3 regions of the Ercella succinigenes genome follow, and region 3 is predicted to be linked to each of the others. Evidence: riboswitches for the same ligand, from Rfam matches in the RefSeq annotation. Region 3 holds a riboswitch; each other region holds the start of a gene.
The links. Region 3 has a riboswitch for cobalamin ahead of AC0KSB_RS13640 (ABC transporter substrate-binding protein). Riboswitches for the same ligand answer to the same signal wherever they lie in the genome.
Positions count from the first base shown of each region.

Region 1: it holds a riboswitch for cobalamin, as region 3 does, so the genes downstream of both, tsaA (tRNA (N6-threonylcarbamoyladenosine(37)-N6)-methyltransferase TrmO) here and AC0KSB_RS13640 (ABC transporter substrate-binding protein) in region 3, are expected to answer to the same signal.
Region 2: it holds a riboswitch for cobalamin, as region 3 does, so the genes downstream of both, AC0KSB_RS08940 (energy-coupling factor ABC transporter permease) here and AC0KSB_RS13640 (ABC transporter substrate-binding protein) in region 3, are expected to answer to the same signal.

Region 1 covers NZ_CDHP01000020.1:76,150-79,285, forward strand. The annotation lists gene AC0KSB_RS05660 (ABC transporter ATP-binding protein) at 1-504, opposite strand, end outside; gene AC0KSB_RS05665 (hypothetical protein) at 572-976, opposite strand; cobalamin riboswitch at 1,332-1,549, shown strand; gene tsaA (tRNA (N6-threonylcarbamoyladenosine(37)-N6)-methyltransferase TrmO) at 1,673-2,017, shown strand; partial or broken gene AC0KSB_RS05675 (iron chelate uptake ABC transporter family permease subunit) at 2,056-2,181, opposite strand; partial or broken gene AC0KSB_RS05680 (ATP-binding cassette domain-containing protein) at 2,429-2,554, opposite strand; gene AC0KSB_RS05685 (hypothetical protein) at 2,530-2,742, opposite strand; gene AC0KSB_RS05690 (TetR/AcrR family transcriptional regulator) at 2,806-3,136, opposite strand, start outside.
Region 2 covers NZ_CDHP01000040.1:43,075-46,210, forward strand. The annotation lists gene AC0KSB_RS08930 (energy-coupling factor transporter transmembrane component T family protein) at 1-618, opposite strand, end outside; gene AC0KSB_RS08935 (energy-coupling factor ABC transporter substrate-binding protein) at 608-910, opposite strand; gene AC0KSB_RS08940 (energy-coupling factor ABC transporter permease) at 936-1,610, opposite strand; cobalamin riboswitch at 1,722-1,915, opposite strand; gene AC0KSB_RS08945 (CotH kinase family protein) at 2,176-3,136, shown strand, end outside.
Region 3 covers NZ_CDHP01000063.1:79,201-82,336, reverse strand. The annotation lists gene AC0KSB_RS13645 (FecCD family ABC transporter permease) at 1-211, opposite strand, end outside; gene AC0KSB_RS13640 (ABC transporter substrate-binding protein) at 212-1,228, opposite strand; cobalamin riboswitch at 1,333-1,520, opposite strand; gene rplI (50S ribosomal protein L9) at 1,702-2,148, shown strand; gene dnaB (replicative DNA helicase) at 2,182-3,136, shown strand, end outside.

The DNA.
Region 1 (3,136 bases), on a different contig from region 3:
GGTTGGCTCGTCAGCTAGAATAACAGCAGGCTTCATTATAAGAGCACGCGCTATTGCTACTCTTTGTTGTTGACCGCCAGACAGTTGATGCGGAAAATGTGTCATTCTATCTTCTAGCTTCAACGCAGAAACAATCTCTTCAAAATATTCTAAATTAGCCTTTTTACCGTCAAAAATAAGAGGCAGCAAAATATTTTCCCTAACAGTTAGTTCTGGCATCAGGTTATATGCTTGAAATATTATCGATACCTGCTGGCGTCTGAATTTTGCCAGATCTTTTTCCTTCATAACATTTATTTCTAGATCGTTGAAATAGTATTTACCTTCTGTGGGGCAATCTACAGTCGATAACATGTTAATCAAGGTTGTTTTACCGCAACCGCTTTTACCCATAATGGCTACTTGTTCATTTGTGTCTATGTCTAAGTTTAATTCGTTTATAGCCATGACCTTTGGCTCTGTTTCTCCATATGATTTGGTGATGTTTTCCAATCGAATCAACATATGTCCTCCTTAGATTACTGAGAACCCGGATTACAATCCGAGCTCTCATAGATCATATTATGTCATGCTATTTATAATCCCAAGATCCAGAGGTTGTATCTGCAATTCCGATAGTGTTTGTCCACATTTCTATCCAAACTAATTGCCCAGAGTACAAATTAACACCAGTATATGCTCCTAACCAAGTTGATGAACCTTTAGGTGCTGAAACAATAGGATTACTGTAAATCATTTGACCATCGCCAATTCGGGCTTTAGTTCGACATTTAATAGCTTTCAAAACACCTGTTTCATAATCAGGATGTATGTATGACCCATTTGTATTAGTAGTTTTTGAAACTGGTCCGATTAATACAACAGAACCGTTTCCAGGTAATGATCTTGAGAAATAAGCTGTTCCAGCGGAAACAAGGGATGAAATAACTCCTATCGTCAATAAAACAATTAACAAACATGCTCCTATCTTTTTCATAATCGTATCCTCTTTTCATTTTGATTTTAGTCTCTTATTTCTTTTCCAAAAACACTCACTCATTGCGCAAAAAGTAAACAGCTTAATTTATCAATAAACAACAAACCGGTTTCGTTTCGATACTTCAACTCTATCACACAAAAAAAAAAATGTAAACTAATAACAAAGATAACTAAGATAACAATTACAAATAATTCACATAAATATTTTCATATTTATCTATTCATACTTCAAAACAATATCAGCGTTATTAATAGGGTACATAAATTCCAGGATCGTGTATCTGATATTCAGTTTGTATTTATCTGCTCCGATTAATATTGACAAAAAAAATACAACATGTTAACCTTTTGCAATAATTTAATATTATTCAAGTGTTCCATATGGCGTCAAGCTTTATGGAAAGAATAGTGAATCGGGTGAAAATCCCGGACGGTACCGCCGCTGTAAGCGTTGAAGATAGTAGCTCATGATGAAAGTCAGTCACTGGGAACCCGGGAAGGCCGAGCACTGTTGCCGGAGATAATCTCCACAGACGCAAGTCAGAAGACCTGCTTGAGTATGTTGCATTGCCTGCGATTACAGGCTTTTGCTTGTTTTTCACGGAAATACGGCTGTGGCTTTTGCCACAGTTTTTTTGCGTTTAAACAGTTTCGCTAATATCTGCTGAAAACAGCTCTAAGAAAGGATTAATATATGAATATCAGTATCAATATCATAGGAAAGATTCACAGTCCATATGGAGATAGATTGTCTGCTCCAAGGCAGGGATTTCTTTCTGAAGAAAAAGTAAAAATTGAGATTTTCCCTGAATTTGCAGAAGGTCTGCACACACTTCAACCTGATCAGAAAATCGTTGTACTTTATTGGGCAGATAAGGCTGATCGAAATATTTTACAAACAAAAACACCTTTCGGGCCGGAAATAAAAGGTGTTTTCGCTACACGATCCCCGGCGCGACCTAACCCTATAAATTTATGCGAAGCGGAAATAACTTCTATAGAAAACAATATTTTGTTTGTAAAAGGGTTGACGCACTAGATGGTAGTCCCCTGCTGGATATTAAATCATTAATAAGACGGGAAAAAAGCAAAGCAAATAGACAAGGCAAATCCTGCACCGGCATTCAGTCCCATCAAACCGGAATCCGCCATAGGATTACGAGTTATCCCTTGCATAATGGAACCAGCCACAGCCAAAGACGGTTTAACGGCAATGGCGCAGTTGGTTCTGCCAACGGTATTAGCAATAAATATATTGAAATAATCATCACACCATAAGGTACAGATACAACCAAACTATCAAGAAAATTCCATAAAGTTAAACCGATATATTTTTTGTTTCACCAAAAGTTATGGTTTTGAACCATTCCCTGAACTTTTTCATATTAATTGTTCTCCCTTCCGAATCGTCCAACTATCCCTCCGCTCATTGGCGGCAATCATATTATCATAAGGCTTGCTGGATTTTCACTTCATTTTCTGCATCTGCATAAGCTGTAGCCTCATCAAGAATTACAATTGGTGTGTCCTTGAGAAAAACTCGCGCAATTGCTATGCGTTGCTTTTCGCCGCCGGAGCCGTGGTATAGTGCAAAAGAAGCTCCCGAATTACTCCGTAAATTGTGAAAAAAGGAACAAGTCTTGCTGCTGAAGATACCCCGGACAGAAGACAAGCAACTATTAGTTTATTCTTTTTTTGTCCAGCTAATTCAAAAAGTCTGGAAATGCCTGTTTTTTCTTTTTGTACCTTATTTCTTTTATTCATTTTTATCTCCTTTCAAAAAACAAGTTAGGCATGGCTGACTGCGCACCAAAAAAATTTCTCTTATTAACCTTGTTCGAAAATAAGAGAAAACAAAAGACTGTATAGATGGTTCAAAGTTCTATCAAAAGCGTCTGCATGCAGGGTTCCTTTATTGAACATCGCAATAGCCATAAGCTTAACCAGATTGGCAACCACTTTATAGTCTATATCCTGCCGAATACCTTCGATATGATCAAATAAGCCACGCATAACGACAGATTCTGCATCAGGATTAATTTGGTATTCCTCAGGTAAAGCTGCACATAATTTAGCCTCATCTTCTGCTGTTAGATACTGATAAATGCTGTCTTTGCTAAAAATAATTCTCCTTAAAAAGGTCTTTGCCTCCTCAGTC
Region 2 (3,136 bases), on a different contig from region 3:
CTCCAGGGACTGACTCATTGTCTGTGCTTTTTTCATTGAACAACTTAAAACACTTCCCATTACCATACCCAGTGTTTTTATAGTTTTAACTATGCTTGAATACCCTAATCGTAAATCAGATGAAGAAATAATTTTTGCAAAAGATGTAAGTACTATAAATATCTGATTGTAAATTATAGCAATTAAAGATAATAACAATTTAGGGAATTTCCATCTTGTTAGCTGATCAAGTAAATCACTAAAAGGAGTGGTAATAGCAAGAAACATTATTCCCCCATAAGCACATATGGCTCTTCCGATAATATTTTTAATTACAGGAACATTTATCAGGGTTATTTGAAAAGAAAACAAGGCCTCCTTGCTGCTACCTTCAACCAAAAGAGGAACAACTCCCATCAATATAAAAACAAAAGGAAATCTCCAGAGCTTAATAATATTTTTACCTGTTATTTTAAGAGCAAAAAATAAAATCATATTTTGCATAAGAAATAACACTAAATACAAATAAATATTTTTTATTATAAAAGCAAGAAAAATAATAATTAACGTTATCAGTATTTTTTTCCCTACTGATTTATCTCTCCAAAGACTTCCCCATGCCAGTTGATCAATCAGCATTTGCTTTTGCGGTTTTTAATCTGCCACGACTACCAAGATAATAACCTATGAGAGCAGCTCCGATTGCAGCCTGTAATGCAAATAATAAGCTTTCTATTTCACCACTTGCCGGTTCATAAAGACTTTCGAACCATGGTTCATAGTTTGGAGCAATCTCTGCTATTACATCTTCGGCCTGACCGTCTGCTCCCTCAAATTCAGCACCATTTCCAGTTATACCAGATATAATAAGAGGTAAAACAGTTATTAGAATTATTATTCCTATTAAAATAAATAAAGTAGATTTTTTCATTTTGTAACCTCGCCTTTCATGGAGCTCATACTTTAAGACTTATTACCTTGAGGTCTTTAAGTTCTTCTTTGTTATATTGGTAAATATAATTAAAAATAATTACTGTAAGTATTCCTTCAATTATTGCTATTGGTATCTGTGTAAATGCAAATACCGAACCAAAGCGGGCAAATGAAGCCAAAAAACCGCCCTCTGCCGATGGATAAGCTAAAGCAAGTTGTGCTGAAGTTACTACATAGGTTATGAGATCCCCAGCTGATGCAGCTACAAAGACCGCTACTAAAAGTTTTTTCCCATTAGCGTTTTTGGCAATTAAACGAAATAAGGCATAGGCAACAAAAGGTCCTGCTATTGCCATAGAGAAAGTATTAGCACCTAAAGTTGTTAATCCACCATGTGCAAGTAAAATTGCTTGAAATAGTAAAACAACAAGACCTACTACCGCAGCAGCTGCTGGACCAAAAAGTACGGCAGTAAGTCCTGTGCCGGTTGGATGAGAGCAACTTCCGGTTACAGATGGAATTTTAAGAGCAGAGAGAACAAAAGTATATGCACCGGTGAGAGCAAGCAGCATTAGTAATTTGGGATTATGCCTGATTTTGCTTGAAATGCTGTATAATCCCCATACTATAAACGGTATAGCTACAGCAGTCCATAAGAGAGACCAGAATGGAGATAAAAAACCTTCCATGATGTGCATTGCAGAAATAAAAAACAGGTTCACAGTAAAGCCTCCTTTGCTTTTCTGCCGCCCGTTTTTACAGCAATGCCCATGACAAACATGGTAATCATTTTTTGTTCGCCGCAAAAAATGACTTTCTTATTATCAGCAGGTCTTCTGACTTATCCTGATAGCAGATTTCTCTTACCTTCCCAGTAAAAACCAGTGGCATAAAAGAAAAATCCCAGGAATCACAGCGGCGGGACCGTGCAGGATTCTAACCTGCTTCCCTTTTCATTGATTATTCAGAATGTCCTAATCTTTTTTATAATCAAAAAATTATTACTACAAGCCAAATAATCAACACTGACAATTCTTATTTACTTTTTACAACGTGATTATATCACCTTTAATCATTTTATAAATACAATAATTTGTTTTCTTTAGAAAAATTTTGTTGTTAATTATTTTGTTTGTTTATTTTATTTGGTAAATTTCACATAAGTATCATATAGCTATCACTTTCGTCAAAGATAATCAAAATGTAATTTCTATACTAATGTTACTTTAACAGACCAAAAAGTTTAATCAGGAGGCCTCTTTGATGAAAAAAACATTCTCTTTTATATTTATTATTTTACTGGTAGTAAATTTGATTGGCTGCAATACTACTATCAATGATTCACAAAACCAAGATAATAATAACTTACTATCAATAGAGTATGCAGAAACTCTCTTTGATACCAGTTTCGTTCACGAAATCAATGTTGAAATTTCAGAAGATGACTGGATAGATTTGTTAGAAAACCCTACTGAGAAAACAAAATATTCAACAACGGTTACTCTTGACGGCACAGAAGTTAATGAAGTATCTTTTGCAACAAAAGGAAACACCTCTCTCTCTCAAGTTGCAAATACAAATTCTGAACGCTATAGCTTTAAAATTAAATTTGATAAATTTATAGATGGACAGACATATGACGGTCTGGATACACTTCATTTAAATAATTTATACAGTGATGCCACCTACTTAAAAGATTATCTTAGCTACCGCATTATGGCTGAAAGTGGTGTAGCATCGCCTCTTGTAAGTTTTGTGGCATTATCCATTAATAATGAATACTATGGTCTTTATATCGCAATAGAAGAAATTGGTGATTCCTTTCTGACACGTAATTATGGAGAAGACAGCGGCAATCTGTATAAACCTGAAAGCAGTCAATTTGAAAATATGGGCGTTGCTGGCGATATGGATAAAAATTTTCCTTCCAGTGGCGAAATGCAGATACCAGATGGTGCTGACAGGCAAATGCCAGATGACACTGACAGACAAATGCCAGATGACAACAAACAAGGTATAATTGGTGAAGATAAATTCATGTTTCCCGAAGATGGTGATTTTAATATACCAGACAGAAACGGTATGGAGGGAGGCGGTTTCAGCGGCAACTCCAATGGCTCTAGCTTAGTCTATACAGATGACGAAATTACAAGTTATAGCGATATATTTGATAATTCAAAAACTAATTCTGATGAGGAAGACAATCAACGTGTTATTGCCTCCT
Region 3 (3,136 bases):
TAATCACTCTGGGTAGTCTGACATTATAGATGATAGAAACAGTATTGCTGCTTACAGTAGCATTGCCGGTTATTTTATCCATCAAGACAGAAAAAGTGTCTTTGATCGCAATATTTACACTGCCTGCGAACACACATAGAATAAAAATAGAAATTACTATGCAAATAGAAATAATATATTCAATAATTGTGAAACTATCTCTTTTTTTCATTTATTCTCCGTAAACGAAATCAAACAGCGATTTTACGCCATCAACCAATCTTGGGCCTGGTCTTGAAAGCTCATCAGAATTAGCGTTAAAAACCTGTTTTTCTGAAACTGCTGTGATACTTGCCCAGCCATCTCTGCTCATTATTTCTTCTTCAGGAAGAGGTCCTTCTCCAAAATACATGGTGATTGTTACGATATAATCAGGGTTTCTCTCAATTACCTGTTCTTGAGATATTTCTCCCCACTGGTTAACATCGGCAAAAGTATTTTCCAGACCGATCATTTCTGCAGCTTCATGCATAAACGTATCTTTGCCGGCAGCCCATAATCCCCATTCCAAAGGAGAAACTTCAAAATATACTGATTTTGAATCGGCAGTTGATTTTTCTTCTGCCGCAGTCTTTATTTCCGCAAAATCAGTTTTCATCTTAGCGATTAAATCGGCTGCATTGTCGTTTTGACCTGTGGCTTTTCCTATTAATTCAATAGCTGTATAGATTCCGTTTATGTCCTGAGCATCACTTACGACAACCAATATACCTGCATTTTCAAGTGCGTCAATCTGCTCTTGCGTCTGTGCCATTGTTCCCATCAATATAATATCCGGTTCAAGTGCGATAATCTGTTCAATATTAGTTTCATTTCCAGACTGTACAGCCGGTGCGTCTAGTACTTCTGCAGGATAATCACAATATTCACCACGTCCCACAAGTGTTTCTCCCGCGCCAATCGCATATAGTATTTCACAATCAGCAGCTGTCAGAGCAACTATTCTCTTGGCAGTATCATTAAGTTTTATTTCTCTGCCTTTCATATCCATGAATGAGAGAACATCAGACTCTGCTTCAGTTATGTCAGCAGCCGGTTCTGTTGTTGCTTCGGTTTTTTCTATAGTTGTAGTGGTTTTTTCTGCAGTTGTGGTGGTATTTTCAACTGTAGTATACTGGCCGCAACCAGTAAAAACAGCAAACACCATCAGCAAAGCGAGCATCATTGAAATAAATTTCTTTTTGTTCATATAGTTTCCTCCTTAAATTTTGTGAATAGTATCCAAGGAAGCAAAAAGCTCCACAGAAAATCCGAGGAGCTTTTAAAAAATAAAGTTAAAAACCTTCTCAACCCCAGGAGTATAATGTGATTGCATGTTTCCCGACTTTGCTTCATCCTACTTCGGCACCTTCCCACCTTGCTAAGGCAGTGGCTTTTGCCGTTTTGTCAGCTTCACGGTTACTGGGATAGTCCGGAAATTTCATCCGAGTTCCTCTGGCATATATACCAGCGCATTGCGTGCAAACACATACTATTCACTTTGACAGGAGTTTAGCATAAAGGCAATTATTATACAATTTCATATTTGCTATTTTTAGCAAATTTTTGTGCAAAGTAAGTAATTGCAATTTTTTTGTTTTGTGCAAATAGAAAGTATTACAATGACTTAAAACTTAAAGATGTGATAGAATAAAGGTTAGTCTAAAATCGGAGGTTGTTTTTATGAAAGTTATACTTTTACAAGACGTAAAAGGTCATGGTAAAGCAGATGATATTGTTGAAGTGAACGATGGATATGCAAGAAATTTTCTCTTTAAAAAGAATCTGGCGCTTGAAGCTACACCAGCCAATCTTAATTCAGTAAAGAATAAAAAGAAGGCAGAAGCAGCAAAGGCAGCACGTAATCTTGAAGAGGCAAAGGAAGTAGGAGCCAAACTTAAAGATAAAATATTTTCTTTGCCGGCAAAATCAGGGGAAGGTGGTCGCCTGTATGGTGCTATAACTTCAATGGATATTGCTAATCTGCTGGAAAAAGAAGGATATAAGGTAGATAAAAGAAATATTAACTTTAAGCAACAGATAAAAAACCTTGGAGATTTTGAAGCTGAAGTGAAGCTTCATCAGCAGGTAACCGTTAAAATAGGTATAAAAGTAGTTGCTTTATCCTGAACAAAAAGTTGATAATCTGGAGGCTTAATATTTATGTCAACCAAAAACGCCGAAACTCCTGTCAGAGTTGCCGGGCGTATACCGCCTCATAATCTTCAGGCAGAGCAATCTGTTTTGGGATCTGCAATGACAGGAAAGCGTGCCTTGGCTGAAATAACAGCTGTGCTGCGTCCTGATGATTTTTACAGGCCGGATCATGCTCTTATATATGAGACAATTACAGAGCTCTATCTGGCGAGTAAGCCGGTAGATATTTTAACCGTAACAGATATGCTGGAAAGCAAAGGCTTGCTGGAAAAAGCAGGAGGATTAAGTTATGTAGGTTCCCTGCCGGATCAGGTGCCTATTATTTCTAATGCCGCACATTATGCTGATCTGGTCAGACAGAAATCTGTTTTACGTAGATTGATCTCTGCGATGGATGAGGTAACAGGTCTTTGCTTTGAGGATGGCGATCAGGCTGATCTTCTGCTTGACATTGCCGCAAAAAGAATTTATGAAATCAGGGAAAACAGAGACAGCTCTGGTTTTGAAAGCTTAAAAGATATCATGGGCAGAACTGTAAATGAACTAGCTTCAATGGCAGAAGGTAAAGTACATGAAAGACATGTGATGACAGGTTTTCCCAGTCTTGATCGTTCTCTTGGCGGACTTCGTGAAGGCGGCTTGATTATTGTTGCTGCCAGACCTGCTATGGGTAAATCTGCTTTTGCTCTAAATATAGCTCAAAAAGCGGCTACATTATATAATGTTCCTGCCGCTATTTTTAGTCTTGAAATGTCTAAAGAAGAAATTGGTAATCGTATGCTTAGCGCACAATCTCTTGTTAATGCAAAATCACTTACAACAGGAGAATTGCAAAGTGAAGACTGGGATAAAATAGCAAAGGCTTTGCCCCCGCTTTACTCTGCCCCCGTATTTATTGATGATAGATCAGGCACCAGTGTTTTGGAAATGATGTCAAAATGCCGTCAGCTTAAATTGGATA